Regions from separate parts of the Streptomyces bugieae genome, predicted to be linked through region 1. Evidence: riboswitches for the same ligand, from Rfam matches in the RefSeq annotation. Region 1 holds a riboswitch; the other holds the start of a gene.
What was found. Region 1 has a riboswitch for cyclic di-AMP ahead of V2J85_RS17990 (C40 family peptidase). Riboswitches for the same ligand answer to the same signal wherever they lie in the genome.

Region 1 (4,772 bases):
TGCACGGCGCGCTGACGATGCTGGTCACCGGCATCGTGCTGGTCGGCCTCAACCAGGCGCAGGACCACCCGGTCAACACCATCAAGATCGGCATCAAGATGGCCGTCCTGGTGGTGATCCTGGCGCTGGTCTACGTCAAGCGGGACGAGGAGCAGATCGACAAGGCGCTGTTCGGCGCGGTCGGCGGCCTCACGATGGCCAACATCTTCATCGCCGTCCTCTGGACCTGAGAGCGCCGGCCGTACGGTCCCGGGCCCGTAGTGCCCGGGACCCGGCAACGGCGCACCCACAGCAGCACACCGCGCGGCCGTCGCGCTCCGGGATCCGGAGGCGAGGGCCGCGCGGTGGCGTGTGGGGGGTGGCCGTGGGGGGTGGGCCGTGGGGAGCGGGGCCGGGCGTCAGCCCAGGCGGACGCTCCCGTAGATCGGCATGTAGTAGATCGACTCCTCCCGGACGTTGGCGCCCGGGTGCGGGGCGTGGATCATCTTGCCGCCGCCTATGTACATGCCGACGTGGCTGATGTCGTCGAAGAAGAAGACCAGGTCACCGGGTTGCAGGTCCTTGGTCGCCACCCGCTGGCCGACCTTGACCTGTTCCCAGGTGGTGCGCGGCAGATCGACCCCGGCCGCCTTCCACGCCGCCTGGGTCAGCCCCGAGCAGTCGTAGGACGAGGGCCCGGTGGCGCCCCAGACGTACGGCTTGCCGATCTGGGCGCGGGCGAACGCCAGGGCCTTCTCGGCCTTGGTGGACTGCGAGCCCCCGGTGGAGCCGCCGGTGTCCCCGCCGGTCTGGCCGCCGGTCGAGCCGCCGTCCTGCTGCCGCTGCCGCTCGCGCTCCTGCTGCTTGCGCGCCTCCTCCGCGGCCCGGCGCTTGGCCGCCGCCTCCTTCTGGCGCTCCAGTTCGGCCAGCCGCGCCTTCTCCTGGGCGGTCAGCCGGGACAGCAGCTGCCGGGCCTCGGCGAGCTTCTGCTGCACGGAGCGCTTGGACTCCTTCAGCGCGGCCTGCGTGCTCTGCAGCTGATCCAGGCTGCGGCTCGCCTCGGCCCGCTGGCGGGCGGCGGCCGCGGCCTGCTGCTGGTAGTCGGTGACGGCCTGCTGCTGCCGCCCGGTCAGCCGCTCCATCAGGTGGCTGCGGTCGAAGAACTGCTGCGGGTCCTTGGCGAGCATCAGCTGCGCGGTCGGGTTCATGCCGCCGGTGCGGTACTGCGCCGAGGCGAACGTCCCGAGCTCCCGCCGGGACGCGTTCATCTTCTCCGCCCGCTTGGCCGCGGCGTTGAGCAGCCCGTCCACGGTCTCGCGCTGGTGGTCGGCGCGCTCCTTGGCGGCGTTGTACTTCTGGGTGGCCACCTCGGCCTGCCGGTAGAGGCCGTCGACCTTCTGCTTGACCTCTTCGATGGTGGGCTTGGGGGCCCTGGGGGCGGCGTCGGCGGTCTGCGAGAGCAGGGTGACCGAGGCGAGTGCGGCGGTGGTGAGCCCGGCCGCCGTACGGCGGCTCCCGGGCGAGGTGAGAACGCTGGTGCGCGGCTTGCGATGGGACGCCAAGGCCGGCAACTCCTTCCGTGGACCGCCTACCGGGTTAGCTGTCGGGTTCGGGCGGTGTCGCTGACGGAAGGCCGTGCCCTACGGTCCGTACGTCCGCTGGCGTCGGTCGGACGGATCGATTCACCCCGGTGTTGCTGGTGGGTCCCCGGCTCCGGGTGACCCGGGCGTGACCGGAGGGACACGTCGCGGGCAGGGCCGGACTCGGCGTGGGCGGCCCGTGCGAACGCTGTCGTCCGCGGGGAGGCGGGCTGCCTGAGCGAGGACGTTAGCCAACTCGTGTGGCTCCTGTGAAGGCTGATGTTCGATATGCCCGAAACCTTTTCGTGACCTGAGTGATGCCGTTCCGCTTTGTGGCCGTCCCGGCCACTTGTCCACAGTCCCCGGCACGCTGTCGGTGCGGCGGCCTAGACTCGGTGGGCGATGAGCAGCCTCTTTGACGACAGCTTCCTGGCGGACCTCGGCCACAAGGACGAGGAGCCCCCGCCGCCTCCCGAGGACGAGCACGGGCCGGTCCCCGAGGAGATCCCCGCCGACCTGTTCGGCGGGCGGTTCGACGCGCCCGTGCCCAGGGACGCGTACTACCGCGACGGCGCCGCCCGCCCGGCCATCGACCCCGCCGCGCTGCTCGAGGGGCTCAACGACCAGCAGAAGGCCGCCGTGGTGCACACCGGCGGCCCGCTGCTGATCGTCGCCGGCGCCGGCTCCGGCAAGACCCGGGTGCTCACCCACCGCATCGCGCACCTCCTCGCCGAGCGGCACGTCCACCCCGGCCAGATACTCGCGATCACCTTCACGAACAAGGCCGCCGGCGAGATGAAGGAGCGCGTCGAGCAGCTGGTCGGCCCGCGCGCCAACGCCATGTGGGTCTCCACCTTCCACAGCGCCTGCGTGCGGATCCTGCGTCGCGAGTCCAAGAAGCTCGGCTTCACGTCCTCGTTCTCGATCTACGACGCCGCCGACTCCAAGCGCCTGATGTCCCTGGTCTGCCGCGATCTGGACCTCGACCCCAAGCGCTTCCCGCCCAAGTCCTTCAGCGCGAAGATCTCCAACCTCAAGAACGAGCTCATCGACGAGGAGACCTTCGCGGGGACGGCCGCCGACGGCTTCGAGAAGACCCTGGCCGAGGCGTACGCGATGTACCAGGCGCGGCTGCGCGAGGCCAACGCCCTGGACTTCGACGACATCATCATGACGACGGTCAACCTCCTCCAGGCCTTCCCGGACGTCGCCGAGCACTACCGCCGCCGCTTCCGGCACGTCCTCGTCGACGAGTACCAGGACACCAACCACGCCCAGTACACCCTCGTCCGCGAGCTCGTGGGGACCGGCACCGCCGACATCCCCGCCGCCGAGCTGTGCGTCGTCGGCGACGCCGACCAGTCGATCTACGCCTTCCGCGGCGCCACGATCCGCAACATCCTCCAGTTCGAGGAGGACTACCCGGACGCGACCACGATCCTGCTGGAGCAGAACTACCGCTCCTCGCAGACCATCCTGTCGGCCGCCAACGCGGTCATCGAGCGCAACGAGAACCGCCGCCCCAAGAACCTCTGGACCGACGCCGGCGCCGGCCCCAAGATCAACGGCTATGTCGCCGACACCGAGCACGACGAGGCGCAGTTCGTCGCCGACGAGATCGACCGGCTGACCGACGCCGGCGACGCCAAGGCCGGCGACGTCGCCGTCTTCTACCGCACCAACGCCCAGTCCCGCGTCTTCGAGGAGATCCTCATCCGGGTCGGGCTGCCCTACAAGGTCGTCGGCGGAGTGCGCTTCTACGAGCGCAAGGAGGTCCGCGACGTCCTCGCGTACCTGCGCGTGCTCGCCAACCCCGAGGACAGCGTCCCGCTGCGCCGCATCCTGAACGTCCCCAAGCGCGGCATCGGCGAGCGCGCCGAGGCGATGATCGACGCCCTGTCGCTCCGCGAGAAGATCACCTTCCCGCAGGCCCTGCGCCGGGTCGACGAGGCGTACGGCATGGCGGCCCGCTCCGCCAACGCCGTCAAGCGCTTCAACGTCCTGATGGAGGAGCTGCGGACGATCGTGGAGTCCGGCGCCGGGCCCGCCACGATCCTGGAGGCCGTCCTGGAGCGCACGGGCTACCTCGCCGAGCTCCAGGCGTCCACCGACCCGCAGGACGAGACCCGGATCGAGAACCTCCAGGAACTCGCCGCGGTCGCCCTGGAATTCGAGCAGGACCGCGGCGAGGAGAACCCCGGCACCCTCTCCGACTTCCTCGAACAGGTCGCGCTGGTCGCCGACTCCGACCAGATCCCCGACGAGGACGAGGAGGGCAGCGGCGTGGTCACCCTCATGACGCTGCACACCGCCAAGGGCCTGGAATTCCCCGTCGTCTTCCTGACCGGCATGGAGGACGGCGTCTTCCCGCACATGCGCGCGCTGGGCCAGACCAAGGAGCTGGAGGAGGAGCGCCGGCTGGCGTACGTCGGCATCACCCGCGCCCGCGAGCGGCTGTACGTCACCCGCTCGACGATGCGCAGCGCCTGGGGCCAGCCCTCGTACAACCCGCCGTCGCGGTTCCTGGAGGAGATCCCGGACGACTACGTCGAGTGGAAGCGGACCGGCCCGGCGACCCCGTCCGCGTCGATGGGCGGGCTCTCGTCCCGGGGCGGCGGCGGTGGCGGCTTCGGCGGGGGCATCGGCTCCTCGCTGTCCTCGTCCCGCGCCAAGGGACCGAGCGGGTTCGCCACCCGCCGGACCGGAGACCGCCAGGTGGTCTCGCTGGCCGTCGGCGACCGCGTCACCCACGACAGCTTCGGGCTGGGCACGGTCGTCGCCGTCAAGGGCAGCGGGGACAACGCCGAGGCGACGATCGACTTCGGCGGCGAGAAGCCCAAGCGGCTGCTGCTGCGGTACGCACCGGTGGAGAAGCTCTGACGGAGTTCCGGGCGCCGGCCGGTGGCCGGCGCTGCAGGAACGGTACGGCGGGGGTCAGTTCGGATTGAGGCCGTGGCTGCGCAGCCACGGGATCGGGTCGACCGCCGCGCCGCCCCCGGGACGCACCTCGAAGTGCAGATGCGGACCGGTGGAATTGCCGGAGTTGCCCGAATAGGCAATCTGCTCACCGGCCTTGACCGAACCCGACCGGATCTTGGTGCTGCTCAGATGGCAGTACCAGGTCTCCGTGCCGTCCGGCGCGGTCACGATCGCCATGTTGCCGTAGGCGGAGTTCCACTGGGTGCGGATGGTGCCGTCGGTGGCGGACATGAC
Region 2 (4,772 bases), on a different contig from region 1:
GCGAGCACATCACCAGGGCCAGCAGGGCGGCGCGGCCGGTGAGGCGGTTGCGGCGGGCCGGCCGGGCGCGGTAGACGCGGGCGGCGGCCTGCTCGCCGAGCGCCTTGAGTCGGGTCGCGGTCGAGAACCGGTCCGCGGGCACGTCGTCTCCCCTTCACTGACGGACGTCGGTCTGCTTCAAGCAGGTACGTCCCCGGCAACGGTACGGGACCGTCGCCGGGGACGTACGGGGCGCTGGGCGGTCGGCTCGCCCGATCAGCCCTCTCGGGCTCGGGTCAGCCGCCCCGGCGGAACCGCGGGACGCCGAGCTCCGGGGCGTCAGCCCTTGAAGCGGGGGAACGCGCTGCGGCCGGCGTACACCGCGGCGTCGTCGAGGATCTCCTCGATGCGCAGCAGCTGGTTGTACTTGGCGACGCGCTCGGAGCGGGCCGGGGCGCCGGTCTTGATCTGGCCGCAGTTGGTGGCGACGGCGAGGTCGGCGATGGTGACGTCCTCGGTCTCGCCGGAGCGGTGCGACATCATGCACTTGAAGCCGTTGCGCTGGGCCAGCTCGACGGCGTCCAGGGTCTCGGTCAGCGAGCCGATCTGGTTGACCTTGACCAGGAGGGCGTTGGCGGAGCCCTCCTCGATGCCGCGGGCCAGGCGCTCGGGGTTGGTGACGAACAGGTCGTCGCCGACCAGCTGGACCTTGGCGCCGAGCTTGTCGGTGATGACCTTCCAGCCGGCCCAGTCGTCCTCGAACAGCGGGTCCTCGATGGAGACCAGCGGGTAGGCCGCCACCAGCTCCTCGTAGTACTCGGTCATCTCGGCGGCCGAGCGGTCCTTGCCCTCGAACTGGTACTTGCCGTCCTTGTAGAACTCGGAGGCGGCGACGTCCAGGGCGAGCGCGATGTCCTGGCCGGGGGCGTAACCGGCTTCCTTGATGGCCTCGAGGATGAGGTCGAGGGCCTCGCGGTTGGAGCCCAGGTTCGGGGCGAAGCCGCCCTCGTCGCCGAGGCCGGTGGCCAGGCCCTTGGCCTTCAGGACCTTCTTGAGGGTGTGGTAGACCTCGGCGCCCCAGCGCAGGGCCTCGGAGAAGGACTCCGCGCCGATCGGGGCGATCATGAACTCCTGGATGTCCACGTTGGAGTCGGCGTGCGAGCCGCCGTTCAGGATGTTCATCATCGGCACGGGCAGGACGTGCGCGTTCGGGCCGCCCAGGTAGCGGAACAGCGGGAGGTCGCTGGCCTCGGAGGCGGCGTGCGCGACGGCGAGGGAGACGCCGAGGATGGCGTTGGCGCCGAGCGAGCCCTTGTTGTCGGTGGCGTCCAGGTCGAACATGGCCTGGTCGATCAGCCGCTGCTCGGTCGCGTCGTAGCCGACGAGCTCCGGGCCGATCTGCTCGATGACGGCCAGGACGGCCTTCTCCACGCCCTTGCCGAGGTAGCGGTTGGGGTCGCCGTCGCGGAGCTCGATGGCCTCGAAGGCGCCGGTCGAGGCGCCGGACGGCACGGCGGCACGGCCGGTGCTGCCGTCGTCGAGGCCGACCTCGACCTCGACCGTGGGATTACCTCGCGAGTCGAGAATTTCGCGGGCTACGACGACGTCGATGGACGGCACGTTGTCTCCTTCATGGGTGTCTGGAGTTCTGCAGCACGAGCCTAACGGCCCGGGGAGGGTCCGCCTGCCCTTGGCCCGCTCCGTGGGACGGAATAACCCCACAAGCAGCACAAAGGCCCAGCTCACGGGATGTTTGCCGCAATGTTCGCCGAGCGGGGAAAGTCCGGCGGAGCGTCCGGCCGGCGGCGGCGCGGACGGCGGGGTACGGAGAAGCCCCGCCGCGGCGCGCCGGGGGGAGGGGCGCGCCGGACGGGGCCGGTCTCACCAGGGGTGTCCCGGTGCGGGGACGACTCAGACGTGGAGCTTCTGACCCGGGAAGATCAGGTTGGGGTTGCCGCCGATGACGGACTTGTTGGCCGCGTAGACGGCCTTCCAGTGGGTGCCGTGCGCCTTGGCGATCTTGGCGAGGGTGTCGCCGGCCTTGACGGTGTAGTTGCCGTGGCCCTGGTTCTTCTTCGGGGCGGCCGGGGTGCTCTCGTGCTTCGGGGCGGCCGGGGTGCGCTTGACCGCCGCGTCGCTCTTCTCCGGTGCGGACTTGGCGACCGGGGTGCTGCTGTCCAGGTCGGGGGACGGGCCACCGGCGGTCAGACCGCCGGCGCCGGCGCAGGACCAGGCGCCCGGGCCCTGGAGGGCGAGGAGCTTCTCGGCGGCGGCGATCTGCTGGGACTTGGTGGCCAGGTCGGCGCGCGGCGCGTACTTGGTGCCGCCGGCGGCGGCCCAGCTGGAGTTGGAGAACTGCAGGCCACCGTAGTAGCCGTTACCGGTGTTGATCGACCAGTTGCCGCCGGACTCGCACTGGGCGACCTTGTCCCAGGTGGCGACGGAGGCGGCGGAGGCAGAGGTGGCGCCCATCAGCGGGACGGCCACGGCGGCACCGGCGACACCGGCGAGGGTGGCGACGCGGGCGGCCTTGGAGGGACGACGGTGCTTGCCCTTGAAGATCAGCATGGTTCGTTCGTTTCCTCACCGACGCCTACGAGGTGAGCTGTCGGGTTCGGACTGTGAGTCGCCCGGCCGGTGCCATGAGCACCGGGCTTCACCCCAAGCCGGCTGACCCGCTTTCACGGGCCGGGCCGGCGCCTACCTTGGTTCCCCCGCTCCTGCCTACGGCGCTTGCGCGTCAACTGCCTCCGACCACCGGCAGGACTCGGCGTGTGATCGAAGGGGCCCGCTTTGGCGAGCGGTGATGACCGTAATCAGGAACCACCCGGGTGTTCAAACCCCCTCATCTGGACCGAGTTGACCATTTTTGATCACGGAGGGGTCACAAACCCGCAGGTGGGGACCGGTGCGACGGCAGTGGACCCTTCGGGGCCCACCGCCCCACAACGAGACGCTTGTCTCACTTTCGCCAAAGCGGGCCGAAACCGGCGAACTACCCTGCGGACTGCCCGAGATCGAGCTGCTGACCTGGGTGGATCAGGTCCGCGTCGGAGCCGACGACGTCCTCGTTGCGGTCGTAGAGCGCCGGCCAGCCACCCGGCAGCCGGTGCGCCTGGGCGATCGCTGACAGGCTGTCACCCGGCTGCACGGTGTACCCGTCGCCCTCGGCCGGGGGCGTCCGGTGCGCGTCGTCGCCGCGCGAGGCGTGCCGCCCGCCGGAGGCCCGGTCGCCGCCGTCGCCGTCGCCCCGGTCCGCGTCGCCGCGGTGCCGGCCCGAACCGCCCGGCACGCCGTCCGTCGTCGTACCGCCCTGCGATCCGTCGGAGGCCGTGCCGTCCCCCTTGCCCGTACCGGCGCCGTCGCCGGTACCGCTGGCGTCGCTGCCGCTGGTGCCGTCGTCGGAGGGGGCGGTGGTGCCGGACGGATCCTCGCCCCGGTCGCCCGGCGTCGCGTCGCCGGACGGCCCGGACGAGCCGGAGGTCCGGTCGGGGTCGGGGGACGGCGTGCCGGTGCCGGCGGAGTCCGAGGGGTCGGGAGTGGACGGGGACGGCGTGGCCCGCGACGGCTCGTCACCGGCCGGCCCGTCGTCCTCGTCGCCACCGGGGTCGTCGGCCGTCCCGTCGTGCCAACCGGAGGAGCCGGAGCCGGCGGTCCGGTCGTCGTCCGACGGGTCGGGTATCGGGGTGCTGGTGCCGCCCGGGTCGACCCGCGGCACCCGGCCGTCCTTCGTCAGACCGGCGTTCACCGCACAGCTCGGCCAGGCGTCCGGGCCGAGGTCGTCGAGGATCGTCTCGGCCACCGCGATCTGCTGGGCGCGGCTGGCGAGGTCGGGCCGCGAGGCGTAGGCCGCGCCGCCGTGCCGGTCCCACATGTCCTGGGTGAGCTGGAGCCCGCCGTAGAAACCGTTGCCGGTGTCCGAGCTCCAGATGCCGCCGCTCTCGCACTGGGCGACCCGGTCCCAGGTCGCGGTGTCGGCGGCGTGGGCGCCACCGGCGGAGAGCAGAGGCAGTGCGAGTGCCGAGCCGGTCACTCCCGCCGTGACAAAGATGGCCGGTGCTTGACGGGGGCGACGGTGTCGGCCGTTCCCGGAACGCATGCGGATGCCTTTCGCGCGGCGGTTGAGTTGTCGCGATCCGACGGTTTCCTCGGCACTGTGTTCGAGGAGCCGTCGATCGTGGATCGAAAGGTAGCCGGGGTCACGGGTAGTCACAAGTCGGTGTAGCAAAGATCACGCGCAGGTCACGTCCTGACGCTCTGTCACCATCGGCCTCCGTCGCTGGTCAGGGCCGCTCGGACGTGAACTCCACCGGCAGCGACCGCAGTCCGCGCATGATGAGCCCGCCACGCCACCGCAATTCGGCCGGTTCCACCGCAAGCCGGATGTCCGGAAGCCGGGTCAGCAGGGTGGCGAGCGCGGTCTGCCCTTCGAGCCGGGCGAGCGGGGCGCCCAGGCAGTAATGGATGCCGTGCCCGTATCCCAGATGCTGATTGTCACGCCGGGTCAGGTCGAGCAGGTCCGGGTCGGGGAAGCGCGCCGGGTCGCGGTCGGCGGCGGCCAGCACCACCAGGACGGGGTCCCCCTCGGCGATCCGCTGCCCCCCGAGGGTCAGCTCCTCGGTGGCGAACCGCCAGGTCGCCAGCTCCACGGGGCCGTCGAAGCGGAGCAGCTCCTCGACCCCGGTGGTCAGCAGCTCGGTGTCGCCCGCCGCCAGCGACTTCTGCAGCAGCTCGCGCTGGGCGGGGTGCCGGAGCAGCTGGTACGTGCCGTTACCGATCAAGTTCACGGTCGT

Region 2: linked by a shared signal. The riboswitch ahead of V2J85_RS35820 (transglycosylase family protein) and the one ahead of V2J85_RS17990 (C40 family peptidase) in region 1 are both predicted to bind cyclic di-AMP.

What each region holds. Positions count from the first base shown of each region.
Region 1 is NZ_JAZBJP010000009.1:117,763-122,534, reverse strand. Features, by position in the region: gene V2J85_RS17995 (hypothetical protein) at 1-230, shown strand, start outside; gene V2J85_RS17990 (C40 family peptidase) at 399-1,541, opposite strand; cyclic di-AMP (ydaO/yuaA leader) riboswitch at 1,549-1,718, opposite strand; gene pcrA (DNA helicase PcrA) at 1,962-4,439, shown strand; gene V2J85_RS17980 (M23 family metallopeptidase) at 4,494-4,772, opposite strand, start outside.
Region 2 is NZ_JAZBJP010000042.1:33,883-38,654, forward strand. Features, by position in the region: gene V2J85_RS35810 (FtsB family cell division protein) at 1-142, opposite strand, end outside; gene eno (phosphopyruvate hydratase) at 319-1,599, opposite strand; gene V2J85_RS35820 (transglycosylase family protein) at 1,891-2,547, opposite strand; cyclic di-AMP (ydaO/yuaA leader) riboswitch at 2,555-2,721, opposite strand; gene V2J85_RS35825 (LysM peptidoglycan-binding domain-containing protein) at 2,975-4,012, opposite strand; gene V2J85_RS35830 (cytochrome P450 family protein) at 4,263-4,772, opposite strand, start outside.